3 regions of the Diaphorobacter sp. LI3 genome follow, and region 1 is predicted to be linked to each of the others. Evidence: predicted binding sites of a transcription regulator. Region 1 holds the regulator's gene; each other region holds the start of a gene.
The links. The regulator sigma-54, encoded in region 1, starts transcription at its own class of promoters, with help from an activator protein. The targets are predictions, from matches to a motif close to TGGCANGNAANCTGCTTT.

Region 1 (5,259 bases):
TGACCACGGTGCCGCTGCCGCAGCAGGGGTCGTACAGCGGCAGCGGCTGCTCGCCATGCGGGTCCCAGCCGGTGGCGGCGATCATGGCGGCGGCCAGCGTTTCCTTGAGCGGCGCGTCGCCCTTGTCCTCGCGCCAGCCGCGTTTGAACAGCGGCTCGCCCGAGGTGTCGATGTAGATCTGGGCGCGGTCGCTGGTCAGGTGCAGGTGCACGCGCACGTCGGGCCACTGCGTCTGCACGTCGGGACGCACGCCGGCCTTGGCGCGGAAGCGGTCGGCCACGGCATCCTTCACGCGCAGCGCGGCGAAGTTCAGGCTCTTGAGCGGGCTGTGCTGGGCCGTCACCTCCACCTTGAAGCTCTGGCGCGGGGTGAACCAGATCTCCCAGGCCACGTCGGCCGCGGCGGCATAGATGTCGTCCTCGTTGCGGTAGGGCCGCTCGGCCAGCTGCACCAGCACGCGCTGCGCCAGGCGGCTGTGCAGGTTCAGGCGCAGCGCGTCGCGCCAGGAGGCGCGCAGCAGCACGCCCGCGCGGCCCACGAGCAGGTCCTGCCCGGCCAGCCCCGTGAGGCCATGCACCTCGTCGGCCAGATAGCCCTCCACGCCAGCGGCGCAGGGCAAAAAGAGTTGAAGCTGGTTCATTGCGGCTGTGCTGCGCGCTGCAGCAATGGCTGGAGCACGGATTCAGGAATGGGTGCGGGCTTGCGGGCCGCCCGGTCGATGAAGACGATGCCGGTCTTGCCGCGCGCGATCTCGCGCCCCTGGCTCTTCTCGGTCATCCGGAAGACGAGGTCGAAGCCGTAGCGGTTGAAGTCCTGCGGCGTCATCTCCACGCGCAGCGTCTCGCCGTGGAACGCCTCGGACTTGTACTGCGCCACGATGTCGCCCACCACGGTGGACAGGCCCGCCACGTCGGCCTCGGGGTAGCCCAGCGACTTGAAGAAACGCACGCGCGCCTCGGACACGAGGCTGAGCAACTGCGCGTTGTCCAGGTGCCCGCCCTGGTTGACATGGCTGATGTAGATCTGCAGCTCGGTACTGAAGCCGAAGTGCGGGGGAAGGTCAAAGACGACGCGTGCCATGGTTCAAAGTGCCTTGCGGAGGTTGGCCGGGGCGATCTTGAGCGCCTCACGGTATTTGGCCACGGTGCGGCGCGCACATTCAATGCCCTGCTCCTTGAGCATCTCGGCGATCTGGCTGTCCGACAGCGGCTTGTGCGGGTTCTCGGCCGCGATGAACTGCTTGATGAGCGCGCGCACGGCCGTGCTGGAGGCGTTGCCGCCGGTTTCGGTGCCCAGCCCCGAGCCGAAGAAATACTTGAGTTCGTAGGTGCCTTGCGGCGTGGCCATGTACTTGGCGGTGGTCACGCGGCTGATGGTGGACTCGTGCAGGCCCAGTTCATCGGCAATGTCGCGCAGCACCAGCGGGCGCATGGCCAGTTCGCCATGCACGAAGAAGTTCTTCTGCCGCTCCACGATGGCGCGCGACACGCGCAGGATGGTGTCAAAACGCTGCTGGATGTTCTTGATGAACCAGCGCGCCTCCTGCAGCCGTGCCTGCAGCGCCTGGTGGCCTTCGCCACGGCCGCCGCGCAACGCGCCGGCGTAGATGTCGTGCACGCGCAGGCGCGGCATCACGTCCGGGTTGAGCTGCACGCTGAAGTTCTGCTGTCCGCCGCGGCCGGTTTTCTTGACGATCACGTCGGGCACGATGATGTTGCGGTCCACGTCGGCAAAGCGCCTGCCCGGGCGTGGCTCCAGCCGCGCAATCAAAGCCATCGCGGCACGCGTGCGCTCTTCGCTGGTGCCGCAGGCCTGCGCCAGGCGGCGCACGTCGCGCTTGGCCAGCAGGTCCAGCGGCTGTCCGCAGATGGCCAGCGCGGCCTGGATCACGTCGGGGTCGCCCTCTTCGTCCTGGACCATCGCACGCAACTGCAGCGTGAGGCATTCGGCCAGTCCGCGCGCGCCCACGCCCGCGGGCTCCAGGCTTTGCAGCAGGCGCAGCGCCACGGTGAAACGGTGCACCAGTTCATCGAGTTGCTCGGGGTCTTCGGTGCCCGCCAGGCTGGCGGCCAGGTCCTGCAGCGACTCGTCCAGGTAGCCGTCGTCGTTCAGCGATTCGATGAGGAAGCGCAGCGCGGCCATGTCCAGCTCGGACAGGCGCAGCGCCAGCGCCTGGCGGTGCAGGAAGGCCGTGAGCGACTCCTGGCTGCGGGCCAGCTCGGTGGCGTCCACCTCGTCGTCGCTCCCCGCGCCGGCACCGTTGCGCGCCGGGGCGTCGCCGCCCCACTCGCTGTCGTCGGGCGCCAGGTCTACCGAGCCGTCGCCTTCCCAGTCCGCGGGTTCGGCCGTCGTTTCGGCGGTGGAGGTTTCTGCATCATTTTGGCTTGTAGCGCTTTCCTGTCCTGCGCTGACAGCTCCTGAATAAATAGCATCTTCGGCTTCGCGGTCTTGCTCGCTCACCGGTGCATCGGCCTGGGCCAGGCCGAAATCCTCGCGCGGGGCCTCTTCCAGCGTGCGCTCCAGGAAGGGGTTCTCGTCGAGCATCTGCTCGACCTCCTGGGCCAGCTCCAGCGTGGACAGCTGCAGCAGGCGGATCGACTGCTGCAACTGCGGTGTGAGCGCCAGGTGCTGCGAGACGCGCAGCGACAGGCCGGGCTTCATGGCCTGCAACCCACTGTCTGGTCCTGCATCGCGCCGTGGTCGCCCATCACTCTCACATGCGGAAGTGCTCGCCCAGGTACACCCGGCGCACTTCCGCGTTGTCGACGATGTCCGACGGCGTACCCTGAGCCAGCACCTGGCCGTCGCTGATGATGAAGGCGTGGTCGCAGATGCCCAGCGTCTCACGCACGTTGTGGTCGGTGATCAGCACGCCAATGCCGCGCGCCTTGAGAAAGCCAATGATGCGCTGGATCTCGATCACGGCGATCGGGTCGATGCCGGCGAAGGGCTCATCCAGCAGGATGAAGCGCGGCTGCGTGGCCAGCGCGCGCGCGATCTCCACGCGCCGGCGCTCGCCGCCCGACAGCGCCAGTGCAGGCGACTTGCGCAGGTGGTCCACGCGCAGCTCCTGCAGCAGCGCGGTCAGGCGCCGCTCCACCTCGGCGCGCGGCAGGGTGCGGCCGGCCTCGTCGGTCTGCAGCTCCAGCACCGCGCGCACGTTGTCTTCGACATTGAGCTTGCGAAAGATCGAGGCTTCCTGCGGCAGGTACGACAGGCCCAGCCGCGAGCGCCGGTGGATGGGCATGTCCGTCACGTCCTGCCCGTCGATGCTGATGCGGCCGCCGTCGCTGCGCACCAGGCCGACGATCATGTAGAACGACGTGGTCTTGCCGGCGCCGTTGGGGCCCAATAGGCCCACCACCTCTCCCTTTTGCACGACCACGGACACGTCCTTGACCACCTTGCGGCTGCCGTAGGACTTCTCCAGGTGCAGCGCCTCCAGGCGGCTGACGCCTTCGCTCATGCGCGCATCGTCCAAGGCCGCGCTCACTTCGCGCCGTCCAGGCTGGGGCTGGTACGCAGCGCGGGCGGCTCGGTGCGCACGGGCGGCGTGGCGCTGGTGCCCGAGGCAGGCTCCTTGGGCGCGAGCACCGCCCGCACCCGGCCGCCCGGCGTGCCAGCAGTGGCGCCGGCGGGCGCGGTCTTCTGCCCGTCCACGGTGAACACGTCCGTGAGGTTGTTGTAGACGATGAGGGCGCCGGCCAGCTCGTCGGTCAGTGTGGCCTCGCGGTAGCGGCGCAGCTCGGCGCGGCGGATGAGCTTCACCACGTCGGCGCGGCCGTCGTATTCGATGACCTCGCCCTCGCCCTCGACGAACTCGTCGGGCGCGCCCGGCGCGGTGTCACGTTTTTGCCGGAAAAAAGCGCGCTTGCCCGGCTCGGCCGTCACCACACCGTACTGGAAGCCGTCGGCATCCTGGCGCACCTCCAGCTGCGCGCCGCGCAGCACGATGGTGCCCTTGGTCATGACGACACGGCCGGTGAAAACGCTGGTCTGCTTGAGCTCATCGTGGCGCAGGGCATCGGCCTCGATGTTCATGGGCTTGTTGCGGTCGGCTTTTTCGGCGTGCACCAGCGGCGATGCGGCCAGCGCCAGGGCCAGCGCTGCGGCGCGGGACAGGAGGAGGAAGGGCAATCGGGTTCTCATAGAGGGCACGAATCTTGCGACCATTGTACTGACGCAAGCGCGCCGCCGCCGCAGTGGATCGCATCAACCCGTACAGGCCTGCCACCGGCCGCCATGCCGCCGCGCCAACCGGTGCGCAGGCATGAAAAAAGCGCGCCCGTAGGCGCGCTTGTCGCTGGTGGCGGCGGGGCGCTTCAGCCCTTGCGCGCTACGCCAACCAAGTGCTCCACCACCTGCAGCACGCTTTGCATGTTGCCAGCCATGGTGCCGTCGGTGTAGTAGCGGCCGGCCACTCCCATGGAGGGCACGCCCTCGACCTGGTAGCCGTCCTGCAGCTGCGACGCCTTGCGCACCTGGTTGGATACGGTGAAGGAGTTGTAGACCTCCTTGAACTTCGCCACGTCCACGCCCTGCTTGCCGATCCAGTCGAAGATCAGCTCGTCCTTGTTCAGCGGCAGGCGTTCCACGTGCACCGCACGGAACACCTTCGCATGCAGCTCGGGCAGCTTGCCCATGCCTTCCAGCGCGTAGTAGAGCTTTTGCTGCGGCACGAAGCTCGCATTGAACGCCACGGGCACGCGGCGGATATGCAGGTCCTTGGGCGCCGACTTGATCCAGGCCTCCAGCGAAGGCTCGAACGTATTGCAGTGCGGGCAGCTGTACCAGAAGAACTCGATAACTTCGATCTTCCCGGCAGGTGCCTCGGTTGCGACAGGCTTGCCCAGCTTGACGTAGTCCTTGCCTTCCTTGAACTGGCGGCCTTGCGCCAGTGCGGGCGCCGCCAGCGGCAGGCTCAGGGCGGTGGCCGCGGAGGCGACGGTCAGAGAAAACTCACGGCGTTTCATAGGTTGGGATCACTCCTGGACAGTATGGAGGGTTGTGAGCGCCAGCGCGGGCAAAAGTTCAGCGCTGCACCCGGACCAGCGCGGACTCCACCCCCGCGCCATCGAGTTTTTCCTTCAGCGACTCGGCGTCGTCACGCTTGCCGAACGGGCCCACGCGCACGCGGAACACCGTGCGGCCGTTCTGCTCGCGCTCGCTGACGCGCGCCTCCCAGCCCAGCATGGCCAGCTTGGCGCGCTGCGCATCGGCATCCTGCTGGGTGCGGAACGCGCCCGCCTGCACGAAGTA
Region 2 (5,259 bases), 1.7 Mb from region 1:
ATGGAGCCGCGCACGGTCACGCCGCGCAGCACCATGTCGAAGATGGGCAGCGGGAAGTTGCCCGGCGGCAACCCGTTGAGCGACACCGTGCCGCCACGCCGCACCATGCCCAGCGCCTGCTCGAAGGCCTTGGGCGACACGGCCGTGACCAGCGCACCGTGCGCGCCGCCGATCTCCTTTTGCAGGAAGGCGGCCGGGTCGGTGTCGCGCGCGTTCACCGTCACGCTGGCGCCCAGCTGGCGGGCCAGCGCGAGCTTGTCGTCGTCCACGTCCACCGCAGCCACGTTCAGCCCCATGGCGCGGGCGTACTGCACAGCCATGTGGCCCAGGCCGCCAATGCCGGAAATCGCCACCCAGTCGCCGGGCTTGGTGTCGGTCACCTTCAGGCCTTTGTACACGGTCACGCCGGCGCACAGCACGGGGGCGATGTCCACGAAGCCCACGTCTTTCGGCAGGTGGCCCACGTAGTTGGGGTCGGCCAGCGCGTAGTCGGCAAAACCGCCGTTGACCGAATACCCCGTGTTGCTCTGCGACTCGCACAGCGTCTCCCAACCGCCCAGGCAGTGCGTGCAACGGCCGCAGGCCGAGTGCAGCCAGGGCACGCCCACGCGGTCGCCTTCCTTCACATGCTTGACGTTGGCGCCCACGGCGGCGACGAAGCCCACGCCCTCGTGCCCCGGGATGAAGGGCGGATTGGGCTTGACGGGCCAGTCGCCCTCGGCGGCGTGCAGGTCGGTGTGGCACACGCCCGAGGCCTCGATCTTCACCAGGATCTGGTCGGCGGCGGGGGTGGGCACGGGCACCTCTTCGATCGTCAGCGGCTTGCCGAACTCGCGGACCACGGCGGCTTTCATTGTCTTGGCTGGCATGGGATAAACCTCCTTCTCTGTGCAAATGAACGCAAGGGGAGCCCCCGTGCACCAGCCGCCCCCGCTGGGACGGCCAGTGGGGGCGCTGTATGGGCTTAGAAGAAGCCCAGCGGCTGCTGGGTGTAGCTCACCAGCAGGTTCTTGGTCTGCTGGTAGTGGTCCAGCATCATCTTGTGGTTCTCACGGCCGATGCCCGACTGCTTGTAGCCGCCAAACGCGGCGTGCGCGGGGTAGTGGTGGTAGCAGTTGGTCCACACGCGCCCCGCCTGGATGCCCTTGCCCATGCGGAAGGCGCGCGCGCCATCACGGCTCCACACGCCCGCGCCCAGGCCGTAGAGCGTGTCGTTGGCGATCTCCAGCGCCTCTTCTTCGGTCTTGAAGGTGGTCACCGAGACCACGGGGCCGAAGATTTCTTCCTGGAAGATGCGCATCTTGTTGTGGCCCTTGAACACCGTGGGCTGCACGTAGTAGCCGCCGGCCAGGTCGCCGCCCAGCGCGGTGTTGCGCGCGCCGCCGATGAGGCACTGGGCGCCTTCCTGCTTGCCCAGGTCCAGGTAAGAAAGGATCTTTTCCAGTTGCTCCTGCGAGGCCTGGGCACCGATCATGGTGTTCTTGTCCAGCGGGTGGCCCTGCTTTATGGCGGCCACGCGCTTGAGCGCGCGCTCCATGAAGCGCTCGTAGATCGATTCCTGGATCAACGCGCGGCTGGGGCACGTGCAGACCTCGCCCTGGTTCAGCGCGAACATCGCAAAGCCTTCCAGCGCCTTGTCGAAGAAGCCGTCGTCGGCGGACATCACGTCCTCGAAGAAAATGTTGGGGCTCTTGCCGCCCAGCTCCAGCGTCACGGGGATGATGTTCTGGCTGGCGTACTGCATGATGAGCCGGCCGGTGGTGGTCTCGCCGGTGAAGGCTATTTTTGCGATGCGGTTGCTGGAGGCCAGCGGCTTGCCAGCCTCCAGGCCAAAGCCGTTGACCACGTTGACTACGCCCGGCGGCAGCAGGTCGCCAATGATCTCCATCAGTACCAGGATGGAGGCGGGCGTCTGCTCCGCGGGTTTCAGCACTACGCAGTTGCCCGCAGCTAGCGCGGGGGCGAGTTTCCACACCGCCATCAGGATGGGGAAGTTCCACGGAATGATCTGCCCGACCACGCCCAGCGGCTCATGGAAGTGGTAGGCGATGGTGTCGGCGTCGATCTCGCTGATGCCGCCCTCCTGCGCGCGCACCGCGCCCGCGAAGTAGCGGAAGTGGTCGATGGCCAGCGGAATGTCGGCCGCCATGGTCTCGCGCAGCGGCTTGCCGTTGTCGATGGTCTCGGCCACGGCGATCTGTAGCAGGTTGGCTTCCATGCGGTCGGCGATCCGGTTCAGGATGTTGGCGCGCTCGGTGGTCGAGGTGCGGCCCCACGCGGCCTTGGCTTTGTGCGCGGCGTCCAGCGCGGCGTCGATGTCCTTGCTGTTGGAGCGCGGCACGGCCGTGAACTTCTGGCCGTTGATGGGCGAGATGTTCTCGAAGTACTGCCCGTCCACGGGCGCCACCCAGTGCCCGCCGATGTAGTTGCCGTACTGCTGCTTGTAGGGGTTGGCGATGCCAAGGCTGGCGATTTCGGCCATGTTCATGTGGTGTCTCCTGAGTGCTTATGAAGGAATGCCACCGATGCGGCGGCGGCAGTGCCTCAGTGCAAGCGCCGTGCCAGCACGGCGACAGAGGGAAGGGGGCGGTGGGGCGTGCCGCGGCTGTGCCGCAGCGGCGCAGCCGTGTGCCATAACGCAACAGTGCGCCGGCCCATGACGGAACACCCGTTGGGAGTGCAGCCGTACGGATGTGCTCAGATTGCTATGCTTTATATAGCTGCCAGCGCAGTATGCAAGGGCGTTGCAGGCACTTTTTACCTAATCTACTCCCGCGAATCACTCGGCACCGGGCGTAACGCTTGCCGGGCCGCTGGCGGGCGGGGTGGGCTTGAGACGCGGCAGGGCCGCCAGATGCTGCGCGGCCTTGTGGGCCTGTTCCACGGCGCGGCGCAGGTCGCCCAGCAGGCCCGTCCACTCGTGCACGGCTGTTACTTCCAGCAAGCCCTGGGCACCCGCGCGCAGCACGGCGGCCTTGGCGGCTTCATACGCTGCATCGAAGACGGCGTGTGCGGCGTTCACCTGGTCCAGGTCGTGGGCCTTGGGATCAGCGGCAGCAAAGAAATCCAGCGCCGCGGTGAAGGCCAGGGGCAGCGCGGCCAGGGGGTGGCCTTCGGGCGTGGTGGGCGCCACCGTTGCGGGGTGCGTGACGCGCAGCGCCTGCTGGCCCACCTGGTGCATGACACGCGCCAGCGTGTCGTAGTAGCCCGCATTGCGCAGCAGCTCGGGCATCTGGTCGGCCACGTCGCGCGACAGCGGCTGGCGGCTCACGTCGCTCACAAACGCGCCCACCTGCTGCTGTAGCTGCTCCAGCGCCTGCAACTGGCGCGTGAGCTGGCTCGCGGCCTGTGCGCCGGCCGGTTGCCAGGGCAGGGCGACGGGCGCCATGCGGGTGGCATCCGACGCCAGCTGCAGTGCCAGGTGGCCTACGCGCGCCATCTCGCGGCGCAGCGCCTGCAGGGCCAGCGCGGGCACGGCGGCCACGTTGTGGTCCAGGAACTGCGCGCGGGCCACGTCTTCGTCCGCCGAGCGAAAGCGCGCCAGCAGAAAGCGCGCGAGCGGCCCCGATAGCGGCCACATGAGCAGCACGCCCAGCAGGTTGAACGCGGTGTGGAAGATCACCAACTGCGTCACTGCGTCTCCCTCACCCGTGAGCCATACGCCCAGGTGGTGGATGGCCGCGAGCAGGGGCGACAGCAGCGCCAGGGCCGCCGCGGCCGTCACCACGTTGAACAGCACGTGTGCCGCCGCTAGGCGCCGCGCGTTGGACGTGGCGTGGATGGCGGCCAGGATGCCCGTGAGCGTGGTGCCCACGTTGGCGCCGATGACCACGCCCGCGCCCACTTCCACCGCCAGCGAGCCGCCCGCCACGGCTGTGAGCACCACCGCCAGCGTGGCCGACGAGGCCTGCAGCACCACCGTCATGCCCAGGCCGATGAGCACTGCCAGCGCCAGGCCCGGTAGGTCGCTGGACAGCGGTGGCAGCGCCTGCGGACCCAGCCCGGTGAAGCCGTTGCGCAGCAGTTCGATACCCAAAAACAGCACGCCGAACCCCGCCACTGCCTGGCCCAGCGCCCCGCGCCGCGTGCCGCTGCCGGTGATTTGCAGCGCCATGCCGATGCCGATGAAGGGCAGCGCGAAGGCATCGGCCTTCACCGCAAAGCCTAGCCACGCCACGAGCCAGCCGGTGACCGATGAACCCAGATTGGAGCCGAACACCACCCACAGCGCGGAGCTGAAGCCCAGCAACCCCGCGTTGACGAAACCGATGGCCGCCACCGTCATGGCGGTGGACGATTGCACCAGCGCCGTGAGCGCCACCCCCGTCACCAGCCCGTGCAGCGGCGTCCGCGTCCAGGCGGCCAGGATGCGCTCCAGCGCGCGCCCGGCCGCCAGCTTGAGCCCGTCGGTCAGCATGGTCATGCCCAGCAGGAACAGGCCGATGCCGCCCAGCAGAGTGCCGGCGGCAATCAGGGGAGTGGCGGTGGCGGTCAAGGCGGCGGCGCGGTGGCTTTGTTGGGGGTGGACCGGTAGGTGCGTGCCGACGGGGCGGTGCGGCAGAGGCGCTTTTATTTTGATAGCTGCTCGCGCTTGCTACAAGCGCGCTGGGGCTATTTTAGGTCATTGATCGGTAGGGCGGAGCGCCCTGCGGGCGGCGCGGTGCACGGCGTGCGCTGTCAGTCGCCCGCCCGCGTGCAGTCTGTGGCGGCTGCCGCCTACAGGGCCGCGGGGCCGCGCAGCGGACAATACGCGCCGGACACGACTTCGAGAAGCGATGCAAGGGGACAACGCCATGGGCAACAGCGGGCCGCAGGAGCCGACCGATTCCAGGCCGGCCAGGGATACGGGGGCGGCGCGCGGCGCCACCGCTTCGGGCTATCCGCCGCAGCGCACCGTGCACACCGCCACGGCCATGGACGCCACGGTGCCCAGCCTGCGGTTCATGATCGGCCTGGTGATCGCGGCGCTGGTGGTCGCGGGCCTGTATTTCGGCCGTACGCTGCTGGTGCCGCTGGCATTGGCGTTCCTGCTGAGCTTCGTGCTGGAGCCGCTGGTGGCGCAGCTCAAGCGCATGGGCCTGCCGCGCCTGCCCTCGGTCATCGCGGTGGTGATGGCCATGCTGATGGTGCTGGGCGTGGGGGCGCTGTTCGTGGGTAACGAGGCGCGCGAGCTGAGCGCGCAGCTGCCCTCCTACCAAAGCACCATCCGCAAGAAGCTGCGCAGCCTGCGCCAGGAGTTGCGCGCGCCCGGTATGTTCG
Region 3 (5,259 bases), 230 kb from region 1:
GGTGAACAGCACGCTCTTGACCTGCACCCACACCTGCGCGCCCATGCTGAAGGTGTCGGGCGTCAGGCCGCCGGTGCCGCCCAGGCCCTGGGCCGCGAACACGCCGGTGAGGATGGCGCCCACGATGCCGCCCACGCCATGCACGCCGAACACGTCGAAGGCGTCGTCCACGTTCAGCATCTTCTTCAGGCCACCCACGCCCCACAGGCAGACCAGGCCGGCGATCAGGCCGATCGCGATGGAGCCCATGGGACCCACGAAGCCCGCGGCGGGCGTGACCGCCACCAGGCCGGCCACGGCGCCCGAGGCCGCGCCCAGCATGGAAGCCTTGCCCTTGTGCAGCGCTTCGCCGGCAATCCACGACAGCGTGGCAGCCGAAGTGGCCAGCACGGTGTTCACGAAGGCCAGACCGGCAGCAGCGTTGGCGGCACCGGCAGAGCCGGCGTTGAAGCCGAACCAGCCCACCCACAGCAGCGAGGCGCCCACCATGGTCAGCGTCAGGCTGTGCGGGGTGAAGGCCTCTTTGCCGAAGCCGATGCGCTTGCCCACCATGTAGGCACCCACCAGGCCCGCGATACCGGCATTGATGTGCACCACGGTGCCGCCCGCAAAATCGAGCGCGCCGTCGGCCGCCAGCAGGCCGCCACCCCACACGATGTGGGCCATGGGCACGTAGCTGAAGGTGAACCACAGCAGCGCGAAGATGAGCACGGCCGCAAAACGCATGCGTTCCGCAAAGGAGCCCACGATCAGCGCCACGGTGATGGCCGCGAACGTGCCCTGGAAGGCGATGAACACGTATTCGGGAATGGTCGCCAGCGCACCAAAGGTTTCCTGGCTCACGCCCTTCAGGAAAAGCTTGGACAGGTCGCCCACGAATTGGCCCTCGCCGGAGAACGCGAGGCTGTAGCCATAGATGGACCACAGCAGCGACACCAGGGCAAAGATCACGAACACCTGCATCAGCACGGACAGCATGTTCTTGGTGCGGCCCAGCCCCCCGTAGAACAGGGCCAGGCCCGGGATGATCATCAGGATCACGAGCAGCGTGGAGGTCAGCATCCAGGCGGTGTCGCCCGAGTCCACCTTGGGCGCGGCGGGCGCCGCTGCCGCGGGTGCGGGTGCGGGTGCCGCAGCAGGTGCTGCGACGGGCTCGGCAGCGGGCGCAGGCGCGGGGGCGACGGCCACGGGCTCCGAAGCCGCCGCGGCCGCGTCGGGTGTCTGGGCCAGCGCGCCGGCGCCACCGGCCAGCAGGCTTGCACCGATCAGTAGGGAAGCAAATAGTTTTTTCATGGCAGATCTCTGGGTCGGGAGGGACGAATGCCTGTGCGGCGCGCGCTCACAGGGCTTCCTGGCCGGTCTCGCCGGTGCGGATGCGCACCACCTGCTCCAGGTGCGCCACGAAGATCTTGCCGTCGCCGATCTTGCCGGTGCGGGCCGCGCCTTCGATGGCCTCGATGACGCGTTCCACCAGCTCGTCGGCCACGGCGGCCTCGATCTTCACCTTGGGCAGGAAGTCCACGACGTACTCGGCGCCGCGGTACAGCTCGGTATGGCCCTTCTGGCGGCCGAAGCCCTTCACCTCGGTCACGGTGATGCCCTGTACGCCGATGTCCGACAGGGACTCGCGCACCTCGTCGAGCTTGAAGGGTTTGATGATGGCGGTGACCATTTTCATGATCGGTTCCTTGTCGAGAGTTAAAGGGTCTTGGTGAGGGAGACGATCAGGCGGGCCTTGTTGGCATCGCCGAAGAAGCCCTTCTTGTTGGCTCCGGCAACCGCCGCGGACAATGACAGGCCGGCGCCGAAGTCGTAGGCGCCGCCCACGCTGTAGTCCACGTAATTGGGCACGCCCAGATCCTTGATGTCGCTGGCAAAGCGCGTGTAGCCCACGGACGCCTTCAGCGTGACGCTGGGCGCAACCTCCTGCGCAAACGCCAGGTTCAGGTAGCCCGTGTTGCGCCCGCGGTTGCTGGAGGTCTTGGCGCCCGCCCAGCCGAAGTAATCCTTGGACACGGTGTGCGAGTACTTGGCCGTGAACGGGCCGTACGTGGCCGCACCGTACAGCTCGGTGGTGTTGCCGCTGGTGTTGCCCGGGTACACATACGTGAGCGCGCCCACATCCAGGTCCACCTCACCGGCCTTGAATTTGTAGCCACCGTAGAAGTCGGCCTCGATGGAGTTGCCGGACAGCCAGTCCACGCTGGAGTTCCAGTTGCCCACGTAGAAGCCGCTGTCGCCAAAGCTGTAGTCGAACCCGCCCTGGATGGCCGGGTTCACGGCCTTGATGCGGTTCACGTCCTGGTCCTGGCCGCGGAACTTGTAGTTGCTGGTCAGCGACACATTGGCAGTGAGCTGGGCGCTGGCAAGGCCCGGTACGGCGACGGCCGCAAAAGCGAGGGCCAGGGTCTTGAGGGAAAAGCGGTGCATGGTTCCTCCAGTGTTGGGCGACGGTTGACACCCCCTCAATGCATGGACCGTGCCACCCCGAAATCCGCCCCGCGACGGCCTGCCGGGTACCATCCTGAGACATACGTGCAGTCACAGGGGTTGCAGCCCGGCGCATTTCGCACCAGCCTGGTGCAGGGCCGCCCCCTGGCGCATCCCGTCGCCATAGTTGCACGCACATGCCTGGGGAGATCCGTTGCGATGAGTCTTGCTTTGGTGCAAAGCCGCGCCCTGCTGGGCCTGCACGCGCCCGCCGTTACGGTGGAAGTACACCTGGCCAACGGGTTGCCCAGCTTCGCGCTGGTGGGCCTGGCCGATGTCGAGGTCAAGGAGGCGCGCGAGCGCGTGCGCTCCGCGCTGCAGAACGCCGGGCTGGAATTCCCGGCCAACAAGAAGATCACCGTGAACCTGGCGCCGGCCGATCTGCCCAAAGACTCCGGCCGCTTCGACCTGCCGATCGCGCTGGGCATCCTGGCCGCGAGCGGGCAGATCGACGCGGCCCGGTTGGACGGCTGGGAGTTCGCCGGCGAGCTATCGCTGTCGGGCCTGCTGCGCCCGGTGCGCGGCGCCCTGGCGACCAGCTTGGCGCTGCGCGCGCTGGCGCAGCCCGTACGCACGGTGCTTCCCCCCGGCAGCGCCGAAGAAGCTGCGCTGGTGCCGGGCACCGAGATCTACCGCGCGCACCACCTGTTGGACGTGGTACGCCAGTTCGTGCCCGTGCCCCCGCCGAACGATGATGGCGCGGACGACGGCGGTTGGCAGCGGCTGCAACCCGCGCCGCCGGCCCCGGCCACCGATGGCCCGGACCTGGCCGACGTGAAGGGGCAGGCCGCGGCCAAGCGCGCACTGGAGATCGCTGCCGCAGGCGGGCACGGGCTGCTGCTCGTGGGGCCCCCGGGCTCGGGCAAGTCCATGCTGGCCCAGCGTTTTGCCGGGCTGCTGCCCCCGATGGGGGTGGAGCAAGCGCTGGAGAGCGCGGCCATTGCCAGCCTGGCCGGGCGCTTCAGCCCCGCACAGTGGATGCAGCGCACCACAGCCAGCCCGCACCACAGCTGCAGCGCGATCGCGCTGGTGGGCGGGGGCTCGCCGCCGCGCCCGGGCGAGATCTCGCTCGCGCACGAGGGCGTGCTGTTCCTCGATGAATTCCCCGAATTCGCCCGCAGCGCCCTGGAGGCCCTGCGCGAGCCGCTGGAGAGCGGGCGCATCACCATTGCCCGGGCGGCGCAGCGCGCCGAGTTCCCGGCGCGCTTTCAGCTCGTGGCGGCCATGAACCCCTGCCCCTGTGGTTTTGCGGGCTCGCACCAGCGCGCCTGCCGCTGCACACCCGACCAGATCGCGCGCTACCAGGGCAAGCTCAGCGGCCCGCTGCTGGACCGCATCGACCTGCATGTGGAGGTGCCCGCGCTGCCGCCCGAGGAACTGCTGGGCGCCCCGCCCGGCGAACCCAGCGGCGCCGTGCGCGAACGCGTGGCCCGCGCGCACGAACGAGCGCTCCAGCGCCAGGGCAAGGCCAACCAGGCATTGCAGGGTCAGGAGCTGGAACAGATGGCGGCGCTGGACGCGCCGGCCGCGCGGTTCCTGCAGGCTGCGGCGGCGCGCCTGGCGTGGTCGGCGCGCAGCACGCACCGGGCCCTCAAGGTTGCACGTACTATTGCCGATCTATCGGGCTGCGAGACCGTGGGCGCCGCCCATGTGGCCGAAGCCGTGCAATACCGGCGCGCCCTGCGCGCACTGGCGTGACGCGCCACCGCTGCCCTTCCTTGTTTGAATCCGCCTGAAGATCCTATGAAAAACCTCAGCATCGGCACCCGCCTGGGAGGCGGCTTCGCCCTTGTCCTGCTGCTGATGGCCCTGATGACGGCCTTTGGCGTATGGCGCCTGCAGACCGTGGCACAAGCCACCAACGAGATGACGCAGCAACCCCTGGCGGTGGAGCGCATGATCAGCGACTGGTACCGCTACGTGTACAGCGCGGCACGCCGTACCTCGGCCATCGTCAAGAGCACGGACCCCTCGCTCGGCCAGTTCTTCGCGGCAGACACCGCCACCTCCACGCGCGAATCGGCCGAGCTGCAAAAGCGTATCGAGACGCTGCTCACCAGCGACGAGGAAAAGGCCCTATGGGCCGACATCCAGAAGGCGCGCGTGACCTACCTGTCCTCGCGCGACCAGGCCGTGAAGGCCAAGGCCGAGGGCCAGCTGGAGGAGGCCGAACGCCTGCTCACCCAGGTGTACCTACCCGCCACCGACCAGTACGTGGCGCTGATCCAGCGCCTGCTGGACATGCAACGCGCCCGCATCGACGCCACGGCGCAGGGGATCAATGTCACCTATGGGCAAAGCCGGCTGTGGCTGATCGTGCTGGGCGTGCTCGGCCTGGGCGCAGGCGCCCTGTGCGCATGGTGGCTCACACGCGGCATCACGCGGCCGCTGGCGCAGGCCGTGCAGGTGGCGCGCGCCGTGGCGGCCAACGACCTCACCAGCCGCGTGCAGGTCGATTCGCGCGACGAGACCGGCCAGCTGCTGCAGGCGCTGCAGGAGATGAACGCCAGCCTGTCGCAGGTGGTGGCGCGCGTGCGCTCGGGCACCGACGGCATCGCCACGGCGTCCAGCCAGCTCGACGCAGGCAACCAGGACCTGTCCTCGCGCACCGAGGAGCAGGCCAGCTCGCTGCAGGAAACCGCCGCCTCGATGGAGCAGCTGACCAGCACCGTGCGCCAGAACGCCGACAACGCGCGTCAGGCCAACCAGTTGGCCTCCTCCGCCGCGCAGACGGCCACGCAGGGCGGCCAGGTGGTGGCCGGCGTGGTG

Region 2: the regulator sigma-54 is predicted to act here: its motif matches at 2,547-2,564, upstream of adh (aldehyde dehydrogenase).
Region 3: the regulator sigma-54 is predicted to act here: its motif matches at 2,468-2,485, upstream of MRB47_RS00935 (TorF family putative porin).

Annotation. Positions count from the first base shown of each region.
Region 1 is NZ_CP094346.1:434,352-439,610, reverse strand. It holds gene MRB47_RS02100 (class I SAM-dependent RNA methyltransferase) at 1-640, opposite strand, end outside; gene MRB47_RS02095 (acyl-CoA thioesterase) at 637-1,080, opposite strand; gene MRB47_RS02090 (RNA polymerase factor sigma-54) at 1,084-2,661, opposite strand; gene lptB (LPS export ABC transporter ATP-binding protein) at 2,714-3,466, opposite strand; gene lptA (lipopolysaccharide transport periplasmic protein LptA) at 3,490-4,149, opposite strand; gene MRB47_RS02075 (thiol:disulfide interchange protein DsbA/DsbL) at 4,323-4,973, opposite strand; gene MRB47_RS02070 (SPOR domain-containing protein) at 5,032-5,259, opposite strand, start outside.
Region 2 is NZ_CP094346.1:2,146,582-2,151,840, forward strand. It holds gene adhP (alcohol dehydrogenase AdhP) at 1-869, opposite strand, end outside; gene adh (aldehyde dehydrogenase) at 965-2,488, opposite strand; gene MRB47_RS09970 (Na/Pi cotransporter family protein) at 2,780-4,495, opposite strand; gene MRB47_RS09975 (AI-2E family transporter) at 4,776-5,259, shown strand, end outside.
Region 3 is NZ_CP094346.1:203,412-208,670, reverse strand. It holds gene MRB47_RS00945 (ammonium transporter) at 1-1,293, opposite strand, end outside; gene glnK (P-II family nitrogen regulator) at 1,340-1,678, opposite strand; gene MRB47_RS00935 (TorF family putative porin) at 1,699-2,430, opposite strand; gene MRB47_RS00930 (YifB family Mg chelatase-like AAA ATPase) at 2,650-4,188, shown strand; gene MRB47_RS00925 (methyl-accepting chemotaxis protein) at 4,234-5,259, shown strand, end outside.